Regions from separate parts of the Jeotgalibaca arthritidis genome, predicted to be linked through region 2. Evidence: a T-box and tRNA genes for the amino acid it is inferred to sense, from the RefSeq annotation. Region 2 holds a T-box; the other regions hold tRNA genes.

Region 1 (9,354 bases), 400 kb from region 2:
AAACAAATAAATTAATTCGTAAGCACCGATTATGGGAAGTTTTCCTCCATGAAAAATTGGGTTACAACTGGAATCAAGTGCATGAAGATGCAGATTTGTTGGAACACGCTTCTTCTGATTTTTTAATTGAACGATTAGATGAATTTTTAGGCTTTCCAACGATGGATCCTCATGGGGAGTTTATTCCTAATTCTGAGGGGCACGTAACTCACTCAACAGCTTTACCTCTAAATGAAATAGAGGCTGGAACAGCCTTTACCATTACAGAAGTTTCTGATAACCCTGCTTTTTTAAATTATTTACTACGTAAAAAAATCACCCTTCATGACCACTATTACTTAGTCGAGATTGAAGATTACGAAGGCGACTTTTTACTAGAAGATGATACTGGCCATCAAAAACGAATTAGCGCCAACACTGCTTCACAAATTAAAGTCACGCTAAATTAAAAAGAGTAGCAAAACCTATTTCTATTAGGTTTTGCTACTCTTTTATTAATTTTTAAATGAATGAAGTGGTGCTGGTATTCTTCCGCCACGTTCAATTAGATCAAAGGATGAGAATTCACTCACACCAAGAATTGGTGCGCGTCCTAGTAGACCACCGAATTCAACTTCATCACCAACATCCATACCTGGAACAGGAATCAAACGAACCGCAGTTGTTTTGTGATTCATAATCCCGATAGCAGCTTCATCGGCAATTAATGCTGACAATGTAGAAGCAGTCGTTTTACCTGGTACAGCAACCATATCTAATCCAACTGAACAAATGGCTGTCATAGCTTCTAGCTTGTCAATGGTAATCGCGCCTAATTCAACTGCCTCAATCATTCCGATATCTTCAGAGACAGGAATAAATGAACCGGATAAACCACCAACATGTCCACAAGCCATCAACCCGCCTTTTTTAACGGCATCATTCAAAACAGCTAAAGCTGCTGTTGTTCCATGTGTTCCCACACGTTCAACACCCATTTCTTGTAAGATATAAGCAACAGAATCACCAACTGCTGGTGTTGGGGCTAATGATAAATCTACAATACCAAATGGTACATCTAGCTTTTCAGCAGCCATTGTTCCAACGAGTTGTCCCATACGCGTAATTTTAAAGGCAGCTTTTTTAATGGTTTCAGCAACCACGTCAAACGGCTCTCCTTTTACTTTTTCAAGCGAACGTTTCACTACTCCTGGTCCACTAACACCAACGTGAATGACAACATCTGCCTCACCTACACCATGGAAGGCTCCAGCCATGAATGGGTTATCATCAACAGCGTTAGCAAAGACAACCAATTTCGCTGCGCCTAGGCCATCTGTATCTGCCGTTAGTTCAGCTGTATCTTTAATCACTTGTCCCATTTGCTTAACAGCATCCATGTTAATTCCTGCTTTAGTCGAACCAATATTTACGGATGAACAAACCACTGATGTTTCAGCCAAAGCTTGTGGAATCGAATCAATTAAAATTCGGTCGCCTTTTGTGTAGCCTTTTTCGACAAGCGCACTGAATCCACCAATAAAGTCCACACCGACTTCCTTAGCAGCTTGATCAAGTGTCTTTGCAAATGCCACATAGTCTGTGTCATCAGAAGCACCAGCAACTAAAGCGATTGGCGTCACAGAAATTCGTTTGTTAATAATTGGAATACCTAAATCTTGTTCAATTTCAGTTGCTACTTTTACTAAATCTTTCGCATAGGTCGTGATTTTTTTGTAAATTTTTTCTCGTGCTTTCACACCATCAGAATCCGCACAGTCAAGTAAAGAAATTCCCATTGTTACTGTCCGAATATCAAGTTTGTCTTCCGCAATCATTTGAATTGTTTCTAAAATGTTTTCTTGACGGTTCATCATATCACCTGCTTATAAGCTGTGCATCGCATTAAAAATATCTTCAGATTGAATGCGAATCACAAGCTGCTCTCTTTCTTCGACTTCTTTCATTTGTTGTTGAACTTCTGGAATACTGTGTGGCGATTCCGAAAAATCACAAAGTAAAATCATTGTAAAATACTCTTCCATCAGTGTTTGAGAAATATCTAAAATATTTACTTCTACTTCTGATAGTTTTGCGCTCACGCTTGCCACAATTCCCTTATGGTCTTTTCCTGTAACCGTAATAATTGCTTTCATGTTTTCTCCTCGCTTTTTAACCTAGTTAATTTGACCGTCATTATACCACAACATCAGTCAATTAATTCTAATTGTAATTTAATTTTCAAAATACGCAAGACCGATTCGTTAATTCGTTCCTCAGAGAGACGTCCTTCTGCTACAGCTGCTAAAACAGCCTCTCTTTGAATGGTGACTTCTGAACTGATTAACACATCATTCCCGGCTAAAACAGCTTGGACAGCCGCCTCTTCTGGCTCCAAAAATTGCTGCACACCTTCCATCACTAAATCATCCGTCATAATAATGCCGTTAAAGGCTAAATCATTCCTCAACAAATCAATCACTGCCGGCGATAAGGAGGCAGGTAAGCGCTCATCAATAGCCGTCACAACATTATGCGAGACTAAAATTGCTGCAACATCTTGGGCAACTCCTGCTTGAAAAGGTAAGAAATCACGGTCATAAAAATTATCCAAGGCTCGATTATCATAAGCGACCCCTGTATGAGTATCAACATTATCGCCATAACCTGGAAAATGTTTTAGCACACTTCCTACCTTTTCTTCTTGGCTTATTCTCACTTCCGTTTCGACATACTGAGAAACCTCAAGGGGATCTGTTGAAAATGCGCGCTCATAAATAAAATCATCCTGAGAAATAGGAATATCCGCTACCGGTGCTAAATTTAAATTAAATCCCAGCGAAGCAAGTAGCAGTGCTTTGTCTCTTTCAATTTGCTCTACATCTTCCCAACTACCCTCTGTAAAGGCCACACTTGGTGCAGGAAAGGCTTGCTCACGAAACTGAGGAAACTGACTAATCCGAGTCACACTACCACCTTCCTCATCAACCGCTTGAAAAAGAGGAATCTCACTCATTTGTTGAAGACGATTAATGTCATCTTGGACTTGTTCGGGTGTTTTCTCTGAAAAATCTTTTGCAAACCAAATTTAGCCTCCAATACTGTTAGATTCAACCAACTCGAGCATGCCTTCATCAGGCAAACGAACTAAAAACATCTGACCAACTTTTTCTTCTAATGTCATCTCCTGAAGGATGGCTTCTGCTACATCAACCTCCGTTGGCTCACTGCTTTCTATCATTTCTTGCGATGAATAGTGTTGGCTGCTTTCGCTACTGCTATCATTCGAATCTGCATGACTACAAGACGCCAATAGACCTAGTGCTACGACCATTATCAGTTTTCTCATAAAAGTACTCCTTACTTCTTTATGCTAACAATACCGCTAATTTATAAAATAGGCGAACAAAAAGAAGTAAGTGGACGCCCACTTACTTCTCCTCTAATCTAATACAGCCTTTAAATCCGCGATCAAATCATTCTCATCTTCAATACCAACTGATAGTCGGACTAAATCTGGCGTTAACCCATACGATTCTCTTAAGTCTTTTGGAACATCCGCATGTGTTTGGCTAGTCGGATAGGTAATTAAACTTTCTACCCCACCCAAACTCTCAGCAAAGGTAAATAGTTTTACACCTGCTAGAATTGATGGAACTTGTTCAGCATCATGAAGACGAACACTAATCATCGCACCTTTTCCTGGATAAAGAACCTCTTTCACTTGAGAGAAAGTTTTCAAAGCCGATACAATTGCCTTAGCATTCTTTTCTTGTTTATCTAAACGAAGCGGCAACGTTTTTAAACTTCTAATAAAGAGCCAACAATCAAACGCCGATAAAGTTGGACCAGTTGTATTCGCTAACCATTTCAACTTTTCACCTATTTGCGAATCACTAGTCACAACAACGCCTGCTAAAATATCGTTATGACCTGTTAGATACTTGGTTCCAGAATGAACAACAATATCTGCACCTAGCTCTAATGGCCGTTGCCGCAATGGCGTTAAGAAGGTATTATCAACGATTACACGAGCACCTAATGCCTTCGCTTGTTCGCTGAGTGAAACTAGGTCAATTTCTTGCATAAGTGGATTAGTGGGTGACTCTACGAATACGGCAGTGGTTTGCTGGTTTAACTGCTGAGTAAATTCTTCTTCCGTTGCAAAATAAGAGAAGCTCGCTATACCTTTAGCTTCTAATTCATTAAAGTAGCGGAAGCTGCCCCCATATAAGTCTCGCGACACTAAAAAATGACTCCCTACATCAAATAACTGAAAAACAAGTTGGATCGCACTCATACCTGAACTTGTCGCAACAGCAGCACTACCACCTTCTAAAGTCGCCAGTCCTTCTTCTAAAATATCCCGTGTTGGATTGCAAGTACGGCTATAGTCATAACCTGTACTTTGTCCTAAGCCAGGATGGGCAAAGGTTGAAGACAAATGAATAGGCGGGCTGATTGCTCCTGTTGCAGGATCCGAATGGTTGCCTAGTTGGGCTAGAAAAGTATTAAAGTGACTCATTTATTTTCCTCCTTAAAGGTCCTAATAGCGTTTGTAAGCTGTTCTAATGCAAGTGTGATTCTATCTGGTGTTGTAGCTAGATTAAGACGTATAAAGCCTAAATAGTCTTCAGAGAACCATTCGCCATAATCAACTGCTAGCTTTGCTTTTTCTTGAACAATATCTTTAACTTTATCTTTAGGAATAATGGCTCGTAAATCAATCCAAAGTAAGTACGTTCCTTCTAAATCAGATACAATAAGTTGTGGAAACTCAGCTAATGCTTCTCGGACTAACAAATCGTTCGACCGAATGACCGTTAGCAATGAATCAAACCACTCCTCACCACCGCGATAAGCAGCTTCTCCTGCCACTTGACCTAATAAGTTAACCTCAGTTTGCTGATAACGAATCATTTTTTGATCAAATTGTTCTCTTAGTTCTTGATCTGGAATAATGATATGAGAGTGAAGCAAGGATGCTAAATTAAAACTTTTAGACGGCGCGTTACAAACAATTAAACGATTGTGAAATCGCTCCTCCTCAATAGACAATACCGATTTAAAAGGATGAGCAGAAAATTCAAAGTCTTGGTGAATTTCATCTGCAATCACAATAACATCGTAACGCTCGCACAAAGCCAACATGCCTTCAAGCTCGGATTCCTTCCAAATACGACCAACAGGATTATGAGGCGAACACAATATAAATAATTTCGGTTGTTCCTTCTTTAGTACTTCTTCTAAAGCAGTTAAATCGACGCTGTAAGCCCCGTTATCATTTATCAAAGGTGATAATACCAATTTCCGATTAGTATCTTTTACAGCATTAAAAAAGGGGTAATAAACAGGCGGCTGGATTAACACACCTTCACCTTCATTAGAAAAACACTGGATCAAATGATAGAGTGATTGAACAACCCCATTTGAATAACGTAACCATTCTTCTTTTAAATTGATATTATGCCTTTTTTTTTGCCAATTTGAAAAAGCTAAAAAATAGGCTTTATGAGGTAAAGAATAACCAAAAACACCATGACTCACCCGTTCAAACAATTCCTGAACGACTACTTCAGGCGCCTGAAATTCCATATCAGCTACCCAAAGTGGTAGTAACTCCGCATTACCAAACCGTTTATCCAATGCATCCCATTTTAATGACTGGGTATGACGTCTTTCTTTTTGATACCGTTCAATGAAACTGTTGATTGTCATTCATCCGACCTCCTATTTTTAGAAAATAAAAAATCCGTCCCTTTGTCCTACTAATCGTAAGACAAAGGGACGGATTGATTCCGTGTTACCACCCTAATTTATGTTAGTTAGAAAACCCAACACCTCTAAAGCTCCTATGAAGCTTGGCAATATAACGGTTGCTACCGTCTAAAAAGCGTTAACCTTTCAGAAACTCAGAGTTCATCTTCACTCACTTCATCAGTCCTCTTTTTCACCATGCAGAGGTCTCTAATAACTGATTATGATAAGCTACTCTTCTCTTCTTCGTTTAAATGAATTTTAAATGAGATAATGATGAAATTATAGTGATAATAACAAAAAATGTCAATAGTCATTTTAAATAAGAAAAGCGGACAAGTCCGCCTTGGCCTATGAAAAAATAGGACATTTGACCCTGAATTGTCAGGAGACTTCACGCTTCAGCGGGTTAGTCGAATGATATGCGTTAGCGAGCAGCGAAGCGCGCAATGGGGCAAATTTATCTTTTTTTCACTAGGTCAGGACTTGGGAGCTAGACATTGATGGCTGAACTTATAATCCCCTAGTCTACAAAAAAAGCTCAGCTATCAGCTGAGCTTCAACGTATACCGGCGGCCGGGGTCGAACCGGCACGCCCTCGCGGGCACTGGATTTTGAGTCCAGCGCGTCTGCCTATTCCGCCACGCCGGCAATTTATTATGCAAGTTTTCATCCCTTTTGGGAAAGGCGGTAACCGGATTTGAACCGGTGATGAAGGTTTTGCAGACCTCTGCCTTACCACTTGGCTATACCGCCGAAAAACTGGGGTAGCTGGATTCGAACCAACGAGTGACGGAGTCAAAGTCCGTTGCCTTACCGCTTGGCTATACCCCATTAATAAAAGGGCGACTGATGGGAATCGAACCCACGAATGCCGGCGCCACAAGCCGGTGCGTTAACCACTTCGCCACAATCGCCATAATCCAAAACAGGGGTAGCAGGAATTGAACCCACACCAACGGTTTTGGAGACCGTTGTTCTACCTTTAAACTATACCCCTAAGGACTTAAAAAAAAATGGAGGGGGGCAGATTCGAACTGCCGAACCCGAAGGAGCGGATTTACAGTCCGCCGCGTTTAGCCACTTCGCTACCCCTCCATGGTGGCTTGGGACGGAATCGAACCGCCGACACCTTGAGCTTCAATCAAGTGCTCTACCAACTGAGCTACCAAGCCATTAAGAAGTAATACTTTATTTAATTAATACAACTGTATTAACGGTTCCGACGGGATTTGAACCCGCGATCTCCTGCGTGACAGGCAGGCATGTTAACCCCTACACCACGGAACCAATGGAGGTTAACGGGATCGAACCGCTGACATCCTGCTTGTAAGGCAGACGCTCTCCCAGCTGAGCTAAACCTCCATGATATAAAACATACAGCTTATAAATCATCAATTAAATGACGATATGACCCGTACGGGATTCGAACCCGTGTTACCGCCGTGAAAGGGCGGTGTCTTAACCGCTTGACCAACGGGCCAGTTAAAAGTAAAAATGGGCCTAAATGGACTCGAACCATCGACCTCACGCTTATCAGGCGTGCGCTCTAACCAGCTGAGCTATAGGCCCATAAAATAAAAAAGCGGGTGAGGAGAATCGAACTCCCGACAACAGCTTGGAAGGCTGTGGTTTTACCACTAAACTACACCCGCGTGGCGGTTCCGACGGGATTTGAACCCGCGATCTCCTGCGTGACAGGCAGGCATGTTAACCCCTACACCACGGAACCATTTTAAAAAAATTGCGGGGGCAGGACTTGAACCTGCGACCTTCGGGTTATGAGCCCGACGAGCTGCCAACTGCTCCACCCCGCGATAATATTAATAGATAACTTTTAAAAAAGTTATAAAGGAGGATAAGGGATTCGAACCCTTGCACGCTTTTACACGCCTGACGGTTTTCAAGACCGTTCCCTTCAGCCGGACTTGGGTAATCCTCCGAGATGTTAATGATATTCAATTTACCATAAAAATATGATAATGACCCGTACGGGATTCGAACCCGTGTTACCGCCGTGAAAGGGCGGTGTCTTAACCGCTTGACCAACGGGCCTTTGTTTAAAACGGAGAAGGAGGGATTTGAACCCTCGCGCCGGTATGATCCGACCTACACCCTTAGCAGGGGCGCCTCTTCAGCCACTTGAGTACTTCCCCAATCAAAGATAGCTTATGCTGCAAGTAAGTTTGCTGCAATGGACCTTGCAGGACTCGAACCTGCGACCGGACGGTTATGAGCCGTCTGCTCTAACCAACTGAGCTAAAGGTCCAGGCTCTTAATGTGACCTTTTTTGAACGTCCATTTTTAAAAATAGCGGCGGAGGGGATCGAACCCCCGACCTCCCGGGTATGAACCGGACGCTCTAGCCAGCTGAGCTACACCGCCAAAAAATATTAAATCGGGAAGACAGGATTCGAACCTGCGACCCCTTGGTCCCAAACCAAGTGCTCTACCAAGCTGAGCTACTTCCCGTAATTTAAATGCACCCAGCAGGAGTCGAACCTGCAACCGCCTGATTCGTAGTCAGGTACTCTATCCAATTGAGCTATGGGTGCATATTAAAAATGCCGAGGATCGGGGTCGAACCGATACGGTGAGAACTCACCGCAGGATTTTAAGTCCTGTGCGTCTGCCAATTCCGCCACCCCGGCATTACAATATTATAAAACTTTAAGGATATGATCCTTAAAGCGGAAGACGGGGTTCGAACCCGCGACCCCCACCTTGGCAAGGTGGTGTTCTACCACTGAACTACTTCCGCAAAAAGATGCCGGCTAAAGGACTTGAACCCTCGACCCTCTGATTACAAATCAGATGCTCTACCAACTGAGCTAAGCCGGCAAATTTTTAAAATGCGGGTGAAGGGACTTGAACCCCCACGCCTTGCGGCGCTAGATCCTAAATCTAGTGCGTCTGCCAATTCCGCCACACCCGCGCATCTTTTTATGCAATTGATAAAAAGAAATGAGTCATGCAGGGCTCGAACCTGCGACCCTCTGATTAAAAGTCAGATGCTCTACCAACTGAGCTAATGACTCAACTAAAGAGTTGAATTGTGAGTATTACTCACTTTGTCATATTACTATGACTATGGAGGTTAACGGGATCGAACCGCTGACATCCTGCTTGTAAGGCAGACGCTCTCCCAGCTGAGCTAAACCTCCGAAAATGTAAATATTATGTAAAGAACAGTTCTTGAACATAATACAATATTTTTTGCTAATCTGCAAGTTATTTTCTTTTGAAAACTTATTTTTAAAAGAAAATATATGCGCGGCAGCGTCCTACTCTCACAAAGGGAAACCCTTCACTACAATCGGCGCTAAGAAGCTTAACTTCTGTGTTCGGGATGGGAACAGGTGTGACCTTCTTGCCATCGCCACCGCACATATTGTCATGGCTGTTGCTGCTTTAGCAGTTTACAGACATGATACACTTGGGCTATGCCCACAGTGTTCTTTTGAGGTTGTTCCCTCAAAACTGAATAGTTAACATGAAACCTTTGGTTTGAAACCCATTTTACTTGATTACCGTTTTATTATTGGTTAAGTCCTCGACCGATTAGTACTAGTCCGCTCCATACATCGCTGCACTTCCACTTCTAGCCTATCTACCTGA
Region 2 (9,354 bases):
TGTTTAGAGAATGGTGTTCATGTATTCCAAGAGAAGCCATTATCGATTGACTATCAAGAAGGTGCTAAAACAAAAGAACTCGCTGAGACTCATAAGGCTAAAATTGGGATCTGTTTCCAAAACCGTTATAACGATAGCGTTATCGAATTGAAACGTATTTTAAAGGAAGAAGATACATCGTGGATTACGGCCATAAAAGGATTGGTAGCTTGGAATCGTCCAGAAGTTTATTACCGCGCCCAACCTTGGCGAGGGAAATGGGCAGAAGCAGGTGCAGGGACCATTATCAATCAAGCCATCCATACCTTGGATTTGATTCAATGGTTTGGTGGGGACTTGCGTTTTTGTAAAGCTAGCCTGTCTAATATTACGAATATGGCGATTGAAGTGGAAGATACAGCAGTTGCGAACTTTACCTTTGATAATGGGACGACGGCCTTTTATATGTCGACCAATGCCTATGCCATTAATTCAAGTGTTGAATTAGAAGTGGTTACTCAAAAGGCAACTTATGTTATTAAAGAGAATAAGTTATTCAAGTTTGATAAAGATGGTAATGTAACAAAATTGGCAGAAGACGAAAAAGTTCAAGGCACAAAATTCTACTATGGTGCTAGCCATGCAACAGCGATTCAGCGTTTCTATGATGCAGTTGAAAATGATACAGATGATTATATTTCTGTTGCAGATGCTTTGCCGTCAATGCTAATGATTGATGCTATGAAGCAATCGTCACAATCAAACCAATCACTCGATGTTTCAGAGATTATTAATCACTAATTAATTGGAGGAAGATATAAATGGCAGCAAAAGACGGTATGAATTATGCACCGAAAGGGAAAATCAATAAAGTAGTTGAAGCAGGAGAATTTATTGTTGCTGTAACAGCATTGGATCACGGTCATATTAATGGCATGACCAATGGCTTGTTGGAAGCTGGTGCAACCATTAAGTATGTCTATGATCCAGATCCAGAAAAACTAGCGAACTACCAAGAATCATTCCCAGATATTCCAGCAGCAGAATCATTAGAACAAATTCTAGAAGATCCAGAAGTGCAATTAGTTGCGGCTGCAGCTGTTCCTAATCTACGTAGCGCATTAGGAAATCAAGTTCTTCGTGCAGGAAAAGATTACTTTACGGATAAAACAGGCTTCACTACCTTAGAACAATTAGAAGAGACAAAACGTGTTGTTGCTGAAACAGGACGTAAATATTGGGTATACTTCAGCGAACGTTTGCACGTTGAAGGAGCTGTCTTCGCTGGTCAATTGATTGAAGAAGGTAAAATTGGTGAGGTTGTTCAAATTACAGGATTTGGGCCGCACCGTTTAGATAAGGCTAAACGACCAGATTGGTTCTTTAAGAAAGAGCAATACGGTGGTATTCTAGCAGATATTGGTAGCCACCAAATTGAGCAATTCTTATATTACACAGGAAATAAAGATGCTAAAGTTCTACATAGTAAAGTTGGTAACTATGCTAACCCATCAACTCCTGAACTAGAAGACTATGGCGATGCAACCTTAGTAGGTGAAAATGGCGCAACCTTTATTTTTAAAGTAGACTGGTTTACACCAGATGGCTTGTCGACATGGGGAGATGGCCGTACCTTTATTACAGGGACAGAAGGAACCATTGAAATCCGTAAGTATATTAACGTCGCAACAGAAGAGACAGGCGATCACGTTTTCCTTGTAACAAAAGAAGGCGAAGAGCACCATCAAGTAACAGGGAAAGTAGGTTTCCCATTCTTTGGTGAAATGATTTTAGATATTATTAATGGAACTGAAGATGCCATGACACAAGAGCATATTTTTAAAGCACAAGAACTGTGTCTAAAAGCACAAGCTGAAGCGATTGTTGTATCGCCTTAATCAACTAAATTGACTAACATCGGATATAGGCTATTCTTGCCTAGTATCCGATGTTTTTTATTATTTCAATGAAACTTGCGGTCTTTCAGTCAATAATATAGCTTCATTTCGAAATTGGATTTTGCTTTCAGTCAAAACTATATTAGAATAGTAGTAGTAAAAACAGGAGGTTAAAGACATGAGAAAAGTCTATTACTTAAACGATGACTGGAAGTTTTCTAAAACAGTGCTAGAACAACCATCTGTTTTTCCAGAAGAGTGGGAAGATATTACCATTCCCCACACTTGGAATAACATTGACGGACAAGACGGTGGTAGTGATTATCACCGCGGCCAGTGTTACTATGCTAAGGATTTAGGCTATCCCGTTGTGAATGAAGGCGACCGCATCTACCTTGAATTTGAAGGTGTTGCAAGTGCTGCTGAAGTTTATTTAAATCATAAACAATTGATTCGTCATGAGGGAGGCTATTCAACCTTTAGAGTGGATGTAACGGGTCATTTAAATAAAGACAGTGCCAATTTATTAGTTGTGATGGCAGATAACTCACATCAAGATCATATTTATCCGCAAACAGCAGACTTTACATTTTACGGAGGGATTTACCGTGATGTGAAGTGTGTCGTTGTTTCAGAGAGTCATTTTAATATGGATTATTTGGGAGCAAGTGGTTTGTCTGTTTCATCTAAGATAGAAGGCGACCATGCTTGGGTAACTGCTAAAACGTTTGTAACTAATGCTCAGCCAACTGATTTAGTTGCGGTAACTATTTATGACGAAGACGACCAAGTGGTTGCTGAGTCTTACGTAAACGCTGAGGAAGAAGTGGCACATGAGCTGTTCGTTCACCAAGCGCATTTGTGGCAAGGGGTAGACGACCCATACTTATACCGCGTTATTGCTAGTTTGGTTCGCCATAATGAAGTGATTGATGAAGTGTCGTGCCTATTAGGAATTCGTGAATTTCACGTGGATCCACAAAAAGGCTTCTTCTTAAATGGCAAGTCAATGCCGCTTCGTGGTGTTTCTCGCCATCAAGATAAATTAGGGCTAGGGAATGCCTTAACAGAAGCAGATCATTGGGAAGATGCTATGTTAATTAAAGAGATTGGTGCTAATACCGTTCGGTTAGCTCACTACCAACATAGTCAAGCATTCTATGACATCTGTGATATTTTAGGATTTGTTGTTTGGGCTGAGATTCCATTTATTTCCGCTATGAATCCAGAACCGGCAGCTCATGAAAATGCTATGTCTCAAATGAAAGAATTAATTGTTCAAAACTACAATCACCCATCGATTTGTTTCTGGGGTATTTCCAATGAAATTACCATCAGTGGGGACGAAGCAAGTGCTGTTTCCAACTTACGTGAGTTAAATGACTTGTGCCATCAATTGGATGACAGTCGTTTAACAACGATGGCACAAGTTGCTATGCTATCAATGGAGAGCGAGCACAATCAAATTACCGACATCGTTGCTTACAATCACTATTTTGGTTGGTACTTTGGAGAAGTAGAAGAAAATGATCAATGGTTCGATAAGTTCCATCAAGCTTATCCAGACCGTGCGATTGGGATTTCAGAGTATGGTTGTGAAGCGAATATTACCATCCATACAGACACACCAGGTCGTGGTGACTATTCAGAAGAGTATCAAGCTATTTATCATGAGCATTTAGCGCAAATGATCGAAGATCGACCATGGTTATGGGCAACTCATAACTGGAATATGTTTGACTTTGGAGCAGATAATCGTGACGAAGGTGGCGTTCTAGGCCGTAACAATAAAGGTCTTGTTACCTTAGACCGTAAAATTAAAAAAGATGCCTTCTATGTTTATAAGGCATTTTGGAGTGATGAGCCATTCGTTCATATTGCTGGCAGACGCTATACCGACCGTCCTTATGACAAATTGACTGTGAAAGTATATAGTAACTTACCATCGGTGACTTTGTATGCCAATGGAAAAGAAATTGCTAGTCAAAAGGGCGAAAAAATCTTTGTTTTTGAAAATGTATCTTTAGATGAAGGAACGACTCACTTTACAGCAGTAGCTGGTAATCAGGTTGATTCCGTTTCCTTTAAACAAGTAACAGAAGCTAATCCTCATTATGTTTTAGCAGATGCTGTTGACATGAGTGGGGTTCAAAACTGGTTTGACGATATTCGAACAGACCAAGTTCAAAAAGATATTGATCCAACTGCCTATTCGGTAGGTGATACCATTGCCGCAATTCTTGAGAATGATCAAGCAGCGGATGTTGTTGTGGATGCAGCACGCGCTATTACCAAGGCACTCTTGAAAAAAGGCTCTATTGCTATGATGAAAGACCGCCGAGTAGACGAGTTACTTCGTAGCCTAACACCTGAAGTGACGGATGCGATGTTGATTCATTTGAATAGCCAACTCCAAGAAATTAAAAAATAATCACTAAGAGCCGAGGAGGTATTAAACATCCTCGGCTCTATTTTATGCCTTCTTTTTTTGCTATACTTAATGAAATTAATAAAAACAAGGGTGAAACTTATGCGAACACTAATTATTGTTTCTCATCCCACTTTATCTGATTCTCATGCCCAACAATTTTTACGGGAAAGTTTACCAGATGAAGGTGTGAGATGGCACCATTTAGAACATGACTATCCTGATGGTCAGATAGATAAAGACCGTGAGCAAGCACTCCTTGCTGACTATGACCGCATTATTTTCCAATTTCCACTCTATTGGTATAGTTCGCCGCCACTATTAAAACAATGGCAAGACGAGGTTTTGACAGATGGGTTTGCTTATGGCAAACATGGTAGCCAGTTGAAAGGGAAAGAATTTGGACTGGTGATGACAACAGGTGTTAACGAACGGGAATACCAAGCTGGAGGACGAGAAGGCTTTACTATATCGGAATTAACGAGACCTTTTCAAGCTATTGCCCGTAAATGTGAGATGGTTTATTTACCGTCATTATTGATTGCGCGTTTTGATTACTTATCAGATGCTGACCGTAAAGAGTTACTGATTCGTTATCGCCAATATTTAACTATGTCTGCGAATCCTTCTCTTCTTAACCAAGAAGAGTGGTTTAAGTTAGAGCTAGAAACACTCGGTAAGTTTCAACAAACAGATGAAACTAAAGCGACGATTGATTTGTTAATCGAGCAAATGGGGAATAACCGTGACCACTTAGATGATTTGTTATTTACCTTAGAAGAGTTAGGGGAGTGGTAAGGTGGAACAGAAAGAATGGATGCTAAGCCAAATAAAAGACTTGCAGCAAAAAAGTACGGACTATCGTCAGATTGCTTTGTTTCAAGCATTTGAAAAACTCATCCAAGAGCAATATAAACGCATGGAGCAAGCGCAAGGTGAAATTGATGGCCGAATGTGGAGTCCAAATAAGTGGGGGTAATGATGACAACTAAAGAAAAGGAAAGTCTATGTCAATCGATCTTTTTAATTATAGCAGTGGTCTTTAAACGTTATGGCGGCTATTTGCTAGGTGAATATGAGACTAGCTTATTTATTTTTATCGCCTTAATCGGATTTTACGTGATTCATCTTGCATTTGTAAAACTTGCCAAAGATTATCCGCAGAGGGACAACTGGGAAGAGAATTTTAATCTCGTGACGTTATTAGGATTTGGACTAGCCGTATTTATTTTGCAACTGATTAATGCAGCTAATATTTTGCTGATTACCGTAGTTGGTATTATTTTAATCTTAATCAATGTCTTAATTAAGTCGAAGCGCCGGGCAGCTAAAAATAATATGAATCAAAAAGACGAGTGAGAATAGTCTCACTCGTCTTTTTTTTGATTAAATTATATAGTCGTAAATGTAGTCATCCATAACAAAGTCATTGCCAATCGGTGAAACAACGGCATCAACTTGTTTAAAGCCTACTTTTTCGTAGAAGGCGATAGAAGATGGATTGTCTTTATTGACGGTTAGACGCAATTTAGATTTTTTAGCATCTGTTGCTTGTTGAATTAACTTTTTCATCAACTGGTAAGCATAGCCATTGCCTCTTGCACGCTTTAATAAATAAAGCTTACTGATGAATAGTGTGTCTTCCTGCCACTCAAGTGCCACATAACCAATCTCATCTTGGTCAACTTCTACTATATAATAAGTTGATTTATTTTCAGCAATGTCAGCAATAATCCGTTCAGTGGATTGGAAGGTCTTGAGCATATAAGCGACTTGTTCCTGTCCTAAGATAGGCAAGTAGTGCTCATTCCAAATGATTTCAGCTAGGTGAGCGACATCTTCTGCTTGTAAGGTATCTCGAACAGCAACCAATGTAACCTCAGTCATCTTACACCAACTTTACAAGGAAGTATTTTTTCTTACCACGGCGCACAATAATAAAGCGTTGATCAAATGAATGCTCACGTGTCATCACAAAATCTAAGTCAGTCACTTTTTCACCATTAATTGAAATAGCGCCATTTTGAACATCTTCGCGTGATTGACGGCGAGATGGTTCAATCCCCAAATCAACCAGCCAAGTCACTAGCTCTTGTTCCGTTAAATTTGATTCGAAAGTCGGCATATTTTTAAATCCTTGTTCAATCTCGTCAGCAGATAATTGAGCAACATTACCAGTAAAGAGAGCATCGGTAATTTTTAGAGCATCTTCTAGTGCTTTTTCACCATGAACAAAGGTTGTCATTTCAGCAGCCAATGTTTTTTGAGCTTGACGTTTATGGGGTTCTGTTTGAACACTTTCTTCTAAAGCTGAAATCTCTTCTTGAGAAAGGAAGGTAAAGAATTTTAAGTATTTAACGACATCGCGGTCATCTTGGTTAACCCAGAATTGGTAAAATTCGTAAGGCGTTGTTTGTTCGGGATCTAACCAAACAGAGCCGCCAGCTGTTTTACCAAATTTTGTACCGTCTGCTTTTAGCATCAATGGAATGGTTAGACCAAACGCTTTTGCCTCTGCACCTTCTTTTTTACGGATGAGTTCGAGACCAGCTGTAATATTTCCCCATTGATCCGCACCACCGATTTGTAGTTGAACATCTAATTGACGATATAGATGTAAGAAGTCCATCGATTGTAGAATTTGGTATGAGAACTCAGTAAATGAAATTCCCGTTTCCAAACGGCTAGCAACAATATCCTTTGCAAGCATGGTGTTAATATTGAAGTTTTTACCAAAGTCACGCAAGAAATCAAGTAGAGAAAGTTGCTTTGTCCAGTCCAAGTTATTAACGAGACGGATTTCAGAATCTGTTTCTCCAGCACGGAATAACTTTTTCATTTGTTGGGTAATTTTTTCAGCATTGTAAGCAACCGTTTCTTCTGATTGAAGGGTACGTTCTTCCGATTTCCCACTTGGATCACCAATTGAGCCTGTTGCGCCACCGATTAAAATAACCGGTTTGTGACCAGCTAATTGGAATCGTTTCAGCAGCATAAAAGGAATTAAGTGTCCCACATGCATACTTGAACCAGTCGCATCAATCCCGCAGTATAGTCCAATATTCTTTTCATTTAATAACTCGCGTAAGCCGTCTTCGTCTGTTTGTTGGTTGATGGCATCCCGCCACTGTAGTTCGTCAATAATATTAACCTTTTCCATATGAACACTCCTCTTTTAAAATAAAAAAAGCCCTGACAAAGCATAGCTCTGCCAGGGACGATTAATTACCGTGTTACCACCCAAATTGTTTCATAAAAATGAAACCACTCTAACATGTAACGTATGTTAACCGCTCATAACAAGTAGCTCCAGAATTGTAATTCAAAATAAGGGTGTACCGGTTCCCACCATTGCCGGCTCTCTCTTCATACAAAATCCTTATTCCTACTGTATTCCTTCAAAGCTTTTATCTGTGTTTTATTCTTGAAATCAGTATAGTCATGACTATAAAAAATGTCAATCTTCTTTTTAAAATACTTATGTAACAGACTGATTGAAACATTTGTCGGTAATCATTACATTTATGTTACAAAGGAACTACAAGTCATCGAAAAATGGTTTTTCACAAAGAAACTATGCTATGATTTCATCGTTAGGGAAAATCATAACGTTTTTCTAAAGAAACCGATAAGTAAATTCTAAATATATAATTGTATAATCACATAAACCTACTGGAGGAAATGACTTGAAGAAGAAACTTGCCACTTTAATTTTAACGAGTTCGCTGTTATCTGCAACATTTGTAGCGCCATATGCTGTATCTGCTGATGAGTTAACTGAAAAAATTCAACAACAAGAAGAAAAAGTCAATGAACTATCAGGCCGTGTCGAGTCTGCTGAAGCTGTATTAGCTGAGGTACAAGCAGAAATCGCTGCTGCAGAAAACCGTGCTGTTGAATTATTAGCGCAACGTGTTGACACAAATGAAAAAATTGATTTATTAGAAGAAGAAATTGCACAACTACAGGTTGTGATTGATCAACGTGAAGACCAATTGAAAGAACAAGCTCGTTCTGTTCAAATTAATGGGTCTAACACTAACTACATGAATTTTATTTTTGCATCAGAGTCTTTAACAGACTTAATTGCTCGTGTCGACGTTGTAACAACAATGGTTTCAGCTAATAAAAGCTTAGTTGAACAACAAGTTCAAGACCAACAAGCTGTTGAAAACAAAAAAGTTGAGACAGAAGAAAAATTAAACGAGATTATTTCAATGACTTATGAACTTGAAGAATTAAAAGGTCAATTAGAAGTTAAAAATATTGAACAAGAAAGTGCAGTGGCAGCACTTAACGCTGAGAAAGCATCTGCTGAAGAAGATCGTTTAGCGTTTATCGCTGAAAAAGAAGAAGCTGACCGTCGTGCTGCTGAAGAAGCAGAACGTCAACGTATTGCTGAAGAGGCAGCTATTGCTGCAGCAGAAGAAGAAGCACTAAGAGTTGAACAAGAAGCTGCTCAAACAGTTATTGCCGTAACAAATAATCGTGAAACAGTGACTGCAGCAACGCAAACAACAACTAATAACACGACAACTAATACAACAAATAACAGCCCTGCTATTTCAACACCAGTGATTGAAGAAAAAGTAGAAGTTATCATTGAAGAAAAATCAGCACCATCATTACCAGCACCATCTGGTGATGTTATCGGTGTGGCATACAAATACCTAGGTGTACCATATGTATATGGTGGTAAAACACCAAGTGGTTTCGACTGTTCAGGTTTTACGGCTTATGTTTTCCGTGAAGCATACGGTATTGAAATCGGAGGTTGGACTGGCTCACAACAATACGCAGGAAGTCAAATTTCTGTTAGTCAATCACAAGCAGGAGATCTATTGTTCTGGGGACCTAAAGGTAGTCCTTACCACGTAGCAATTTCATTAGGAAATGGTCAATATATCCATGCTCCTTCCGAAGGTGGCGTTGTTGAAGTAAACAGTACACGATACTTTACGCCAAGCTTTGCAGTACGTGTTGCAAGATAATATAAACAAAAAGTTGAAATGACTGGGACGAATGTTCCAGTCATTTTTATTTGGAAAA
Region 3 (9,354 bases), 1.1 Mb from region 2:
TTTCGTCAACAGCCGCTGTTACTGTATCAACTAAGTGATTAATAAATATAAAACGTTTAGTTAGACTGCCACCCCACTCGTCATTTCGTTGGTTTGAATGTGGCGAGAAAAACTGCTGAATCAAGTAAGTATTAGCGCCGTGTAGCTCAACTCCGTCAAAGCCCGCCTTCATCGCACGGATCGTCGCTTCTTTAAAGTCCTGAATCACTTGGAGTATCTCATCATGCTCTAGTGCTCTAGGTGTCTCAGCACCCGGACGTTCTGCTGCTATAGCGCTGGCTGAAACAACTTGAAGCCCTCTTGTAATAGTTGAATTGGTCATACGACCACCATGGAAAATTTGGAGAATCGCTTTAGTACCACTTTGTTTAATGGTAGACGCTAAACGAGATAAAGCTGGTATAAATTTATCATCATAAACACCAAGCTCGCCTTCCCAACCTTTCCCTACTTCTTGAACATTGGCCGCAGCCGTAATGACTGCTCCCAGTTCACCAGAGCGAAGCGCATAATAATCCAGCTCATCCTTCGTCACAACGCCATCATAGAAACTCATTTTTGTTGTCATCGGCGCCATAACAAGTGGATTTTTTAATTCTAAACCACGTGAAAACGTTACTTTTTGATTAATATTAGTCATCCTCAACTCTCCCTATTTAGTTCTTACTTACTATTTTATCGTGAAAGAGATAAGATTACCAATTGAGTACTAGTTAATTTCGGTTGACGTTGAAAGACTTGCTTTCAGATAGATCTTAACGGCACTCATAGCCGCAATAACAATTAAAATCAGCGCGCCACTAATCAATAACCCCACATTCCCATCTAGTGGATTAATAGCCTGTAGAGCAGCAATTTTAATCGGAGCAAACGCAATCGCAATATTATTCCCGATCAATAAAAGCGAGGTATTACGCTCCTTATTCCCATCATCATTTTGATTGACCTGATTCATCAAGAAAGGGAAAAAGGTTCGTGCCGAAAACCCACACAAGGTAACTGCCACCCCATCAGTAAGAAGATTTGATGAGTATGCAAATAGCAACATGCCTAATGACAAGCTTAATAAGGAAATCGGTATCGTCCATTTTTTAGTAGTAAGTGTGACTTTTGAAAATAAAAGTCCTGCAGCCATCGCTCCTAAACCAATTAAAGCCAATAAATTACTGCTACTAGTCGCACTCCCATAGCCTTTCTCCATTAAAATAGCCGTCATTTTAACACCAACGACCATATATAAACTCATCGCTACAACAACTAATAAAACTTGTCTCCAAATTGGAGATGACGATTGATCTGCTGTTTTATGTTTCATTACTGGCTTATCCTTTACTTGAATACGAGGTACAAAAATCATGAACAAGACTAAAACTGGAATCGCCAATAGATGGACAAAAAAGGAATTGCGCCAGCCATTAACGAGCAACAGTCCTACTATAAAGGTTGAAAACATCCCACCTAACCCTTCACAAGCACTCTGTAAACCAATTACCTTCGCTAATTCATCACCTTCAAAAAAAGTTGTCGCAAATGAAAAAAGCAAAGGATGAAACAAACCAATCCCAACACCGAATAACACGCGACTCAATGCTAATAACCAGATCGAATGGAAGTAATATGGTAAGACACCTGCAACTAATAATAAGACGATTCCAAAAATAACAAGACTCTTATAGCCCACTATTTTGGCTAATCGATGACTAAATAATACTGTTAAAATGGTCAATAATGACGGCATCGTCATCATAAATTCAATCATAACGCTGTTGATCTGTGGATATTCTGCAATAATAGACGGCAAGTTAGCTGTGATAGCTCCAGCCGTTGTAACCAATAAAGAAACTGATAATAAACCTACTTTTAATAATAAGCGCATCTCATCATCTCGATTCCATTTATAATAAAGCGTTTTCTTTATTATAAATGAACGACCCTATACCTCGACAATAGCTACGAATCCTTTTCAATTGACCCAAACCTCTTACATCGCTTAATTTTGTCGATTGGAGGAAGTTCAGAGACTTTTTTATCGCTGAAGTTCCTTATTTCGTTATTTCAAGGAAGTTCAGAGACTATTTTCAGTTTCTATTAACTCATTTTGCTGTTTTGAGTGAATAGAAGTAATTTTTTTGATTTCTATTCACTTTCATTCTATCTTTAAAGACAAAAAAAGACTCAGGAAGAGAAATCTTCCTGAGTCTTACCGTTATATTATAACTGGGGTAGCTGGATTCGAACCAACGAGTGACGGAGTCAAAGTCCGTTGCCTTACCGCTTGGCTATACCCCACTAAAAGAGGGCGACTGATGGGAATCGAACCCACGAATGCCGGCGCCACAAGCCGGTGCGTTAACCACTTCGCCACAATCGCCAAAATTCAAAACAGGGGTAGCAGGAATCGAACCCACACCAACGGTTTTGGAGACCGTTGTTCTACCTTTAAACTATACCCCTATTATGAGTAAAATTATGGAGGGGGGCAGATTCGAACTGCCGAACCCGAAGGAGCGGATTTACAGTCCGCCGCGTTTAGCCACTTCGCTACCCCTCCAGATGGCTTGGGACGGAATCGAACCGCCGACACCTTGAGCTTCAATCAAGTGCTCTACCAACTGAGCTACCAAGCCTTAAATAAAAATTTACTTGAGTATTAATTCTAACATAGTCACTGTTACGAAACAAGTAAAGACGGTTCCGACGGGATTTGAACCCGCGATCTCCTGCGTGACAGGCAGGCATGTTAACCCCTACACCACGGAACCAATGGAGGTTAACGGGATCGAACCGCTGACATCCTGCTTGTAAGGCAGACGCTCTCCCAGCTGAGCTAAACCTCCATGATATAAACAATTTAAGGAAACACTGTGGACTTTGTCCAAGTATATCATGTCTGTAATGTCGCTAAAGCGTCAACAGCAATGATAATGACCCGTACGGGATTCGAACCCGTGTTACCGCCGCGAAAGGGCGGTGTCTTAACCGCTTGACCAACGGGCCATATTTAAAAATAAGCTAACGGAGAGTAAGGGATTCGAACCCTTGAGACAGTTTCCCGCCTACACGATTTCCAATCGTGCTCCTTCGGCCTCTCGGACAACTCTCCAAGTATAAAATGCCAAAACTTAAATTTTTCCAAAAAAAAAAAGAAAAACTCCGCAAGTAGGACTCGAACCTACGACATCTTGATTAACAGTCAAGCGCTACTACCAACTGAGCTATTGCGGAATAATATATTAAAAAAATATATGCGCGGCAGCGTCCTACTCTCACAAAGGGAAACCCTTCACTACAATCGGCGCTAAGAAGCTTAACTTCTGTGTTCGGGATGGGAACAGGTGTGACCTTCTTGCCATCGCCACCGCACATATTGTCATGGCTGTTGCTGCTTTAGCAGTTTACAGACATGATACACTTGGGCTATGCCCACAGTGTTCTTTTGAGGTTGTTCCCTCAAAACTGAATAGTTAACATGAAACCTTTGGTTTGAAACCCATTTTACTTGATTACCGTTTTATTATTGGTTAAGTCCTCGACCGATTAGTACTAGTCCGCTCCATACATCGCTGCACTTCCACTTCTAGCCTATCTACCTGATCGTCTCTCAGGGGTCTTACTCATTTAAAATGATGGGAAATCTCATCTTGAGGGGGGCTTCACGCTTAGATGCTTTCAGCGTTTATCCCGTCCACACATAGCTACCCAGCAATGCCCTTGGCAGAACAACTGGTACACCAGCGGTGTGTCCATCCCGGTCCTCTCGTACTAAGGACAGCTCCTCTCAAATTTCCAACGCCCGCGACGGATAGGGACCGAACTGTCTCACGACGTTCTGAACCCAGCTCGCGTGCCGCTTTAATGGGCGAACAGCCCAACCCTTGGGACCGACTACAGCCCCAGGATGCGACGAGCCGACATCGAGGTGCCAAACCTCCCCGTCGATGTGAACTCTTGGGGGAGATAAGCCTGTTATCCCCAGGGTAGCTTTTATCCGTTGAGCGATGGCCCTTCCATGCGGAACCACCGGATCACTAAGCCCGACTTTCGTCCCTGCTCGACTTGTAGGTCTCGCAGTCAAGCTCCCTTCTGCCTTTGCACTCTACGAATGATTTCCAACCATTCTGAGGGAACCTTTGGGCGCCTCCGTTACATTTTAGGAGGCGACCGCCCCAGTCAAACTGCCCGACTGACACTGTCTCCCCACCCGATAAGGGTGGCGGGTTAGAGTGGTCCTGCTACAAGGGTAGTATCCCAATGGCGCCTCCATCGAGACTAGCGTCCCGACTTCAATGGCTCCTACCTATCCTGTACATGTAGCAGAAACAATCAATATCAACCTGCAGTAAAGCTCCATGGGGTCTTTCCGTCCTGTCGCGGGTAACCAGCATCTTCACTGGTACTATAATTTCACCGAGTCTCTCGTTGAGACAGTGCCCAAATCGTTACGCCTTTCGTGCGGGTCAGAACTTACCTGACAAGGAATTTCGCTACCTTAGGACCGTTATAGTTACGGCCGCCGTTTACTGGGGCTTCAATTCAAAGCTTCGCCGAAGCTAACCTCTCCTCTTAACCTTCCAGCACCGGGCAGGCGTCAGCCCCTATACGTCATCTTTCGATTTTGCAGAGACCTGTGTTTTTGATAAACAGTCGCTTGGGCCTATTCACTGCGGCTGACCTTGCGGTCAGCACCCCTTCTCCCGAAGTTACGGGGTCATTTTGCCGAGTTCCTTAACGAGAGTTCGCTCGCTCACCTTAGGATGCTCTCCTCGACTACCTGTGTCGGTTTGCGGTACGGGCAGTTGGTTTCTAACTAGAAGCTTTTCTTGGCAGTGTGACATCAGGAACTTCGGTACTTAAATTTCCCTCCCCATCACAACTTGTCCGTATAGTAGAAAGCATTTGACTCTCCACAAGACTTGTTGCTTGGACGTGCTCTTCCAATCGCACGCATTTCCTTAGCCTCCTGCGTCCCTCCATCGTTCAAACAAAAACAACTGGTACAGGAATATCAACCTGTTGTCCATCGCCTACGCCTATCGGCCTCGGCTTAGGTCCCGACTAACCCTGGGAGGACGAGCCTTCCCCAGGAAACCTTAGTCATACGGTGGACGGGATTCTCACCCGTCTTTCGCTACTCATACCGGCATTCTCACTTCTAAGCGCTCCACCAGTCCTCACGGTCTAGCTTCAATGCCCTTAGAACGCTCTCCTACCACTCAACCTATTGGTTGAATCCACAGCTTCGGTGATCTGTTTAGCCCCGGTAAATTTTCGGCGCAGGGTCACTCGACTAGTGAGCTATTACGCACTCTTTGAATGATGGCTGCTTCTGAGCCAACATCCTAGTTGTCTGTGCAACCCCACATCCTTTTCCACTTAACAGATACTTTGGGACCTTAGCTGGTGGGCTGGGTTGTTTCCCTTTCGACTACGGATCTTATCACTCGCAGTCTGACTCCCGGACTTGAATCCATGGCATTCGGAGTTTATCTGAATTCGGTAACCCGAGAAGGGCCCCTAGTCCAAACAGTGCTCTACCTCCACGATTCGTTTATCCGAGGCTAGCCCTAAAGCTATTTCGGAGAGAACCAGCTATCTCCAGGTTCGATTGGAATTTCTCCGCTACCCACACCTCATCCCCGCACTTTTCAACGTGCGTGGGTTCGGTCCTCCAGTGCGTATTACCGCACCTTCAACCTGGACATGGGTAGGTCACCTGGTTTCGGGTCTACGACCACATACTCATTCGCCCTATTCAGACTCGCTTTCGCTGCGGCTCCGTCTTTTCAACTTAACCTCGCATGGGATCGTAACTCGCCGGTCCATTCTACAAAAGGTACGCCATCACCCATTAACGGGCTCTGACTACTTGTAAGCACACGGTTTCAGGTACTATTTCACTCCCCTTCCGGGGTGCTTTTCACCTTTCCCTCACGGTACTGGTTCACTATCGGTCACTAGGGAGTATTTAGCCTTGGGAGATGGTCCTCCCGGATTCCGACGGAATTTCTCGTGTTCCGCCGTACTCAGGATACTGGTAGAGCTGCTTTAGATTTCGCATACGGGGCTTTTACCCTGTTTCGCGTGGCTTTCCAGCCAGCTTCTGCTATCCATTACAGTCTCACGTCCCAGTCCTACAACCCCAAAGAGCAAGCTCTTTGGTTTGGGCTTTTCCCGTTTCGCTCGCCGCTACTCAGGGAATCGAATTTTCTTTCTCTTCCTGCAGGTAATGAGATGTTTCAGTTCCCTGCGTGTACCTCAAACACGCTATGTATTCACGTGTTTGTAATATCCTATCAAAGATATTGGGTTTCCCCATTCGGAAATCTCCGGATCATAGCTTACTTACAGCTCCCCGGAGCATATCGGAGTTAGTCCCGTCCTTCATCGGCTCCTAGTGCCTAGGCATCCACCGTGCGCCCTTATTCACTTAACCTATGGTCAAGTTTCAGCCATTGCTGGCCTTTACTATCAAACTGTTTTCGTTAAAAAACTGTTCAACGTGTAACGCGGTAAAATGTTTTGGTTTCTTACTTTATATTTCATGTTATACTATTCAGTTTTCAAGGAACAATTGGTTTGAGAGTTAACCTCTCAAAACTGAACAAGAATGTGAACATCGGCAGGTTCCATATAATTTCCTTAGAAAGGAGGTGATCCAGCCGCACCTTCCGATACGGCTACCTTGTTACGACTTCACCCCAATCATCTATCCCACCTTAGGCGGCTGGCTCCCATAAGGGTTACCCCACCGACTTCGGGTGTTACAAACTCTCGTGGTGTGACGGGCGGTGTGTACAAGACCCGGGAACGTATTCACCGCGGCGTTCTGATCCGCGATTACTAGCGATTCCGGCTTCATGCAGGCGAGTTGCAGCCTGCAATCCGAACTGAGAATGGCTTTAAGAGATTCGCTTGCCCTCGCGGGTTTGCTGCTCGTTGTACCATCCATTGTAGCACGTGTGTAGCCCAGGTCATAAGGGGCATGATGATTTGACGTCATCCCCACCTTCCTCCGGTTTGTCACCGGCAGTCTTATTAGAGTGCCCAACTGAATGCTGGCAACTAACAATAGGGGTTGCGCTCGTTGCGGGACTTAACCCAACATCTCACGACACGAGCTGACGACAACCATGCACCACCTGTCACCTTGTCCCCGAAGGGAACGTCCTATCTCTAGGAGTGTCAAGGGATGTCAAGACCTGGTAAGGTTCTTCGCGTTGCTTCGAATTAAACCACATGCTCCACCGCTTGTGCGGGTCCCCGTCAATTCCTTTGAGTTTCAGCCTTGCGGCCGTACTCCCCAGGCGGAGTGCTTAATGCGTTAACTGCAGCACTGAAGGGTGGAAACCCTCCAACACTTAGCACTCATCGTTTACGGCGTGGACTACCAGGGTATCTAATCCTGTTTGCTCCCCACGCTTTCGAGCCTCAGCGTCAATTACAGACCAGAGAGTCGCCTTCGCCACTGGTGTTCCTCCATATATCTACGCATTTCACCGCTACACATGGAATTCCACTCTCCTCTTCTGCATTCAAGTTCCCCAGTTTCCAATGACCTTCCACGGTTGAGCCGTGGGCTTTCACATCAGACTTAAGGAACCGCCTGCGCTCGCTTTACGCCCAATAAATCCGGACAACGCTTGCCACCTACGTATTACCGCGGCTGCTGGCACGTAGTTAGCCGTGGCTTTCTGGTTGGGTACCGTCAAGGTAAGAGTAGTTACTCTCCTACTTGTTCTTCTCCAACAACAGAGTTTTACGATCCGAAAACCTTCTTCACTCACGCGGCGTTGCTCCGTCAGACTTTCGTCCATTGCGGAAGATTCCCTACTGCTGCCTCCCGTAGGAGTTTGGGCCGTGTCTCAGTCCCAATGTGGCCGATCACCCTCTCAGGTCGGCTACGCATCATCGTCTTGGTAGGCCGTTACCCTACCAACTAACTAATGCGCCGCGGGTCCATCTCCAAGTGACAGCACAAAGGCCGTCTTTCCTTCAGCTTCCATGTGAAAGCTGAAACTATGCGGTATTAGCACCCGTTTCCGGATGTTATCCCCCTCTTGAAGGTAGGTTACCCACGTGTTACTCACCCGTTCGCCACTAACGTCATAAGGAGCAAGCTCCTTAATCAATTCGTACGACTTGCATGTATTAGGCACGCCGCCAGCGTTCGTCCTGAGCCAGGATCAAACTCTCATGTTAAATGTGGGCTCTTGTACAGAAACCCGACATGAAAAGCTGAATAGCTCTTTTTGCTGACTTAATGTTTTTGCGATTACTATCGCGATTCGTTGTGTAATCCTTATAAATAAGAATTACCCTGCACGTTTGGTTCGTTCATTCTTTGTTCAGTTTTCAAAGGTCAAATCCGTTATCACGTGTTACGTTAAGTTCGTGTCGTGACAACTTCTATATATTAACACGGTGTTAATTATGTGTCAATCGTTTTTTAAAAACTTTTTTTAAAAAGTTTTTTTTGCTGCTTTTTGAGAAGCAACTTTTATATCCTATCATCTTAACAAGCCTTTGTCAAAACTTTTTTAAAAGTAGACAGGTCGTTCGGACAACTTCTAAATAATAGCATCTGCCTATACAAGTGTCAACAGAATTTTAAAAAAGATTTTAAAAGATGACATAAACAATCATAACATAGAGTTGGTAACGTTGTCAAATACTACAATTCAAGAAAAAAGGAAGAGCTACAATTGTAGCCCTTCCCCCTTCATCTTAGTAAACAAAGTTCCTTAAACTAAGTACCAACACTACATCCGTTGGTAAATTTTCATTTAACTTCGGTTTGATGTTCCACTTTTAGGGGATCCGATTTTTAATTATCCTTTTTCGGCTTTCCCGTTTATAAAGGAACAATGCCACTAGATGAAGTTGTATAATGCGAAAGTCTTTTACCATCAAACGGGCATCTCGCCTCTCATTTGATTAGACTTTCTTTGATATAGAACTTACAGTGTTCTATACCATACATGAATCGTAAGGTTCCAAGAAACATCTTCAGTAAAAACGAACTTCTAATCTCTTTTTCTGAAATTGTTCTTTCATTTAAACGTTCTTCTTGTCCTGCTACTGACTTTTTCTAGATTTTCATCTCTATACTTAAATCTCTTACATTATATAGAAAGAAGACGTTTCTATTAATAGAACCTTTACGACTCTACGTAAAGAAAGATTTGCATACACTTCTCTTATCTTTACTGCTTTTGTTTCTTACGAAATGTAATTTGTATCCGTCTCTACACTTGTATATTAACATGAAAACGTTTTCTTGTAAAGCGAAATGTCTATTTTTTATGGATTTATATAAAAAATCAAAGACTTGCTAGTCTCCGATCTTTCTCTATT

The links. A T-box is a leader RNA that pairs with one kind of tRNA and senses whether it is charged. The one in region 2 lies ahead of tyrS (tyrosine--tRNA ligase), so its partner is inferred to be a tRNA-Tyr.
Region 1: it has a tRNA-Tyr gene. The T-box ahead of tyrS (tyrosine--tRNA ligase) is inferred to sense a tRNA for this amino acid. The anticodon was not compared.
Region 3: it has a tRNA-Tyr gene. The T-box ahead of tyrS (tyrosine--tRNA ligase) is inferred to sense a tRNA for this amino acid. The anticodon was not compared.

What each region holds. Positions count from the first base shown of each region.
Region 1 is NZ_CP049740.1:1,023,217-1,032,570, forward strand. Features, by position in the region: gene G7057_RS05130 (metal-dependent transcriptional regulator) at 1-449, shown strand, start outside; gene G7057_RS05135 (PFL family protein) at 495-1,853, opposite strand; gene G7057_RS05140 (ACT domain-containing protein) at 1,866-2,135, opposite strand; gene G7057_RS05145 (glycoside hydrolase family 3 protein) at 2,189-3,067, opposite strand; gene G7057_RS05150 (hypothetical protein) at 3,068-3,328, opposite strand; gene G7057_RS05155 (PLP-dependent transferase) at 3,422-4,504, opposite strand; gene G7057_RS05160 (MalY/PatB family protein) at 4,501-5,697, opposite strand; T-box leader at 5,760-5,992, opposite strand; tRNA gene G7057_RS05165 (tRNA-Leu) at 6,304-6,387, opposite strand; tRNA gene G7057_RS05170 (tRNA-Cys) at 6,422-6,492, opposite strand; tRNA gene G7057_RS05175 (tRNA-Gln) at 6,499-6,570, opposite strand; tRNA gene G7057_RS05180 (tRNA-His) at 6,581-6,653, opposite strand; tRNA gene G7057_RS05185 (tRNA-Trp) at 6,666-6,736, opposite strand; tRNA gene G7057_RS05190 (tRNA-Tyr) at 6,754-6,834, opposite strand; tRNA gene G7057_RS05195 (tRNA-Phe) at 6,836-6,911, opposite strand; tRNA gene G7057_RS05200 (tRNA-Asp) at 6,954-7,026, opposite strand; tRNA gene G7057_RS05205 (tRNA-Val) at 7,029-7,101, opposite strand; tRNA gene G7057_RS05210 (tRNA-Glu) at 7,148-7,219, opposite strand; tRNA gene G7057_RS05215 (tRNA-Ile) at 7,235-7,308, opposite strand; tRNA gene G7057_RS05220 (tRNA-Gly) at 7,321-7,391, opposite strand; tRNA gene G7057_RS05225 (tRNA-Asp) at 7,393-7,468, opposite strand; tRNA gene G7057_RS05230 (tRNA-Met) at 7,481-7,553, opposite strand; tRNA gene G7057_RS05235 (tRNA-Ser) at 7,589-7,678, opposite strand; tRNA gene G7057_RS05240 (tRNA-Glu) at 7,720-7,791, opposite strand; tRNA gene G7057_RS05245 (tRNA-Ser) at 7,803-7,892, opposite strand; tRNA gene G7057_RS05250 (tRNA-Ile) at 7,932-8,005, opposite strand; tRNA gene G7057_RS05255 (tRNA-Met) at 8,048-8,121, opposite strand; tRNA gene G7057_RS05260 (tRNA-Pro) at 8,135-8,208, opposite strand; tRNA gene G7057_RS05265 (tRNA-Arg) at 8,218-8,291, opposite strand; tRNA gene G7057_RS05270 (tRNA-Leu) at 8,302-8,387, opposite strand; tRNA gene G7057_RS05275 (tRNA-Gly) at 8,426-8,497, opposite strand; tRNA gene G7057_RS05280 (tRNA-Thr) at 8,505-8,577, opposite strand; tRNA gene G7057_RS05285 (tRNA-Leu) at 8,590-8,671, opposite strand; tRNA gene G7057_RS05290 (tRNA-Lys) at 8,702-8,774, opposite strand; tRNA gene G7057_RS05295 (tRNA-Val) at 8,828-8,900, opposite strand; rRNA gene rrf (5S ribosomal RNA) at 9,008-9,123, opposite strand; rRNA gene G7057_RS05305 (23S ribosomal RNA) at 9,278-9,354, opposite strand, start outside.
Region 2 is NZ_CP049740.1:618,438-627,791, reverse strand. Features, by position in the region: gene G7057_RS03175 (Gfo/Idh/MocA family protein) at 1-780, shown strand, start outside; gene G7057_RS03170 (Gfo/Idh/MocA family protein) at 801-1,877, shown strand; gene G7057_RS03165 (glycoside hydrolase family 2 protein) at 2,056-4,308, shown strand; gene G7057_RS03160 (NAD(P)H-dependent oxidoreductase) at 4,408-5,103, shown strand; gene G7057_RS03155 (hypothetical protein) at 5,105-5,284, shown strand; gene G7057_RS03150 (hypothetical protein) at 5,287-5,664, shown strand; gene G7057_RS03145 (GNAT family N-acetyltransferase) at 5,692-6,192, opposite strand; gene tyrS (tyrosine--tRNA ligase) at 6,194-7,465, opposite strand; T-box leader at 7,516-7,716, opposite strand; gene G7057_RS03135 (C40 family peptidase) at 7,992-9,296, shown strand.
Region 3 is NZ_CP049740.1:1,707,654-1,717,007, reverse strand. Features, by position in the region: gene G7057_RS08650 (NADH-dependent flavin oxidoreductase) at 1-640, opposite strand, end outside; gene G7057_RS08645 (MFS transporter) at 710-1,876, opposite strand; tRNA gene G7057_RS08640 (tRNA-Gln) at 2,218-2,289, opposite strand; tRNA gene G7057_RS08635 (tRNA-His) at 2,299-2,371, opposite strand; tRNA gene G7057_RS08630 (tRNA-Trp) at 2,384-2,454, opposite strand; tRNA gene G7057_RS08625 (tRNA-Tyr) at 2,471-2,551, opposite strand; tRNA gene G7057_RS08620 (tRNA-Phe) at 2,555-2,627, opposite strand; tRNA gene G7057_RS08615 (tRNA-Asp) at 2,690-2,762, opposite strand; tRNA gene G7057_RS08610 (tRNA-Val) at 2,765-2,837, opposite strand; tRNA gene G7057_RS08605 (tRNA-Glu) at 2,926-2,997, opposite strand; tRNA gene G7057_RS08600 (tRNA-Ser) at 3,017-3,103, opposite strand; tRNA gene G7057_RS08595 (tRNA-Asn) at 3,152-3,225, opposite strand; rRNA gene rrf (5S ribosomal RNA) at 3,248-3,363, opposite strand; rRNA gene G7057_RS08585 (23S ribosomal RNA) at 3,518-6,433, opposite strand; rRNA gene G7057_RS08580 (16S ribosomal RNA) at 6,644-8,199, opposite strand; gene pgmB (beta-phosphoglucomutase) at 9,350-9,354, opposite strand, start outside.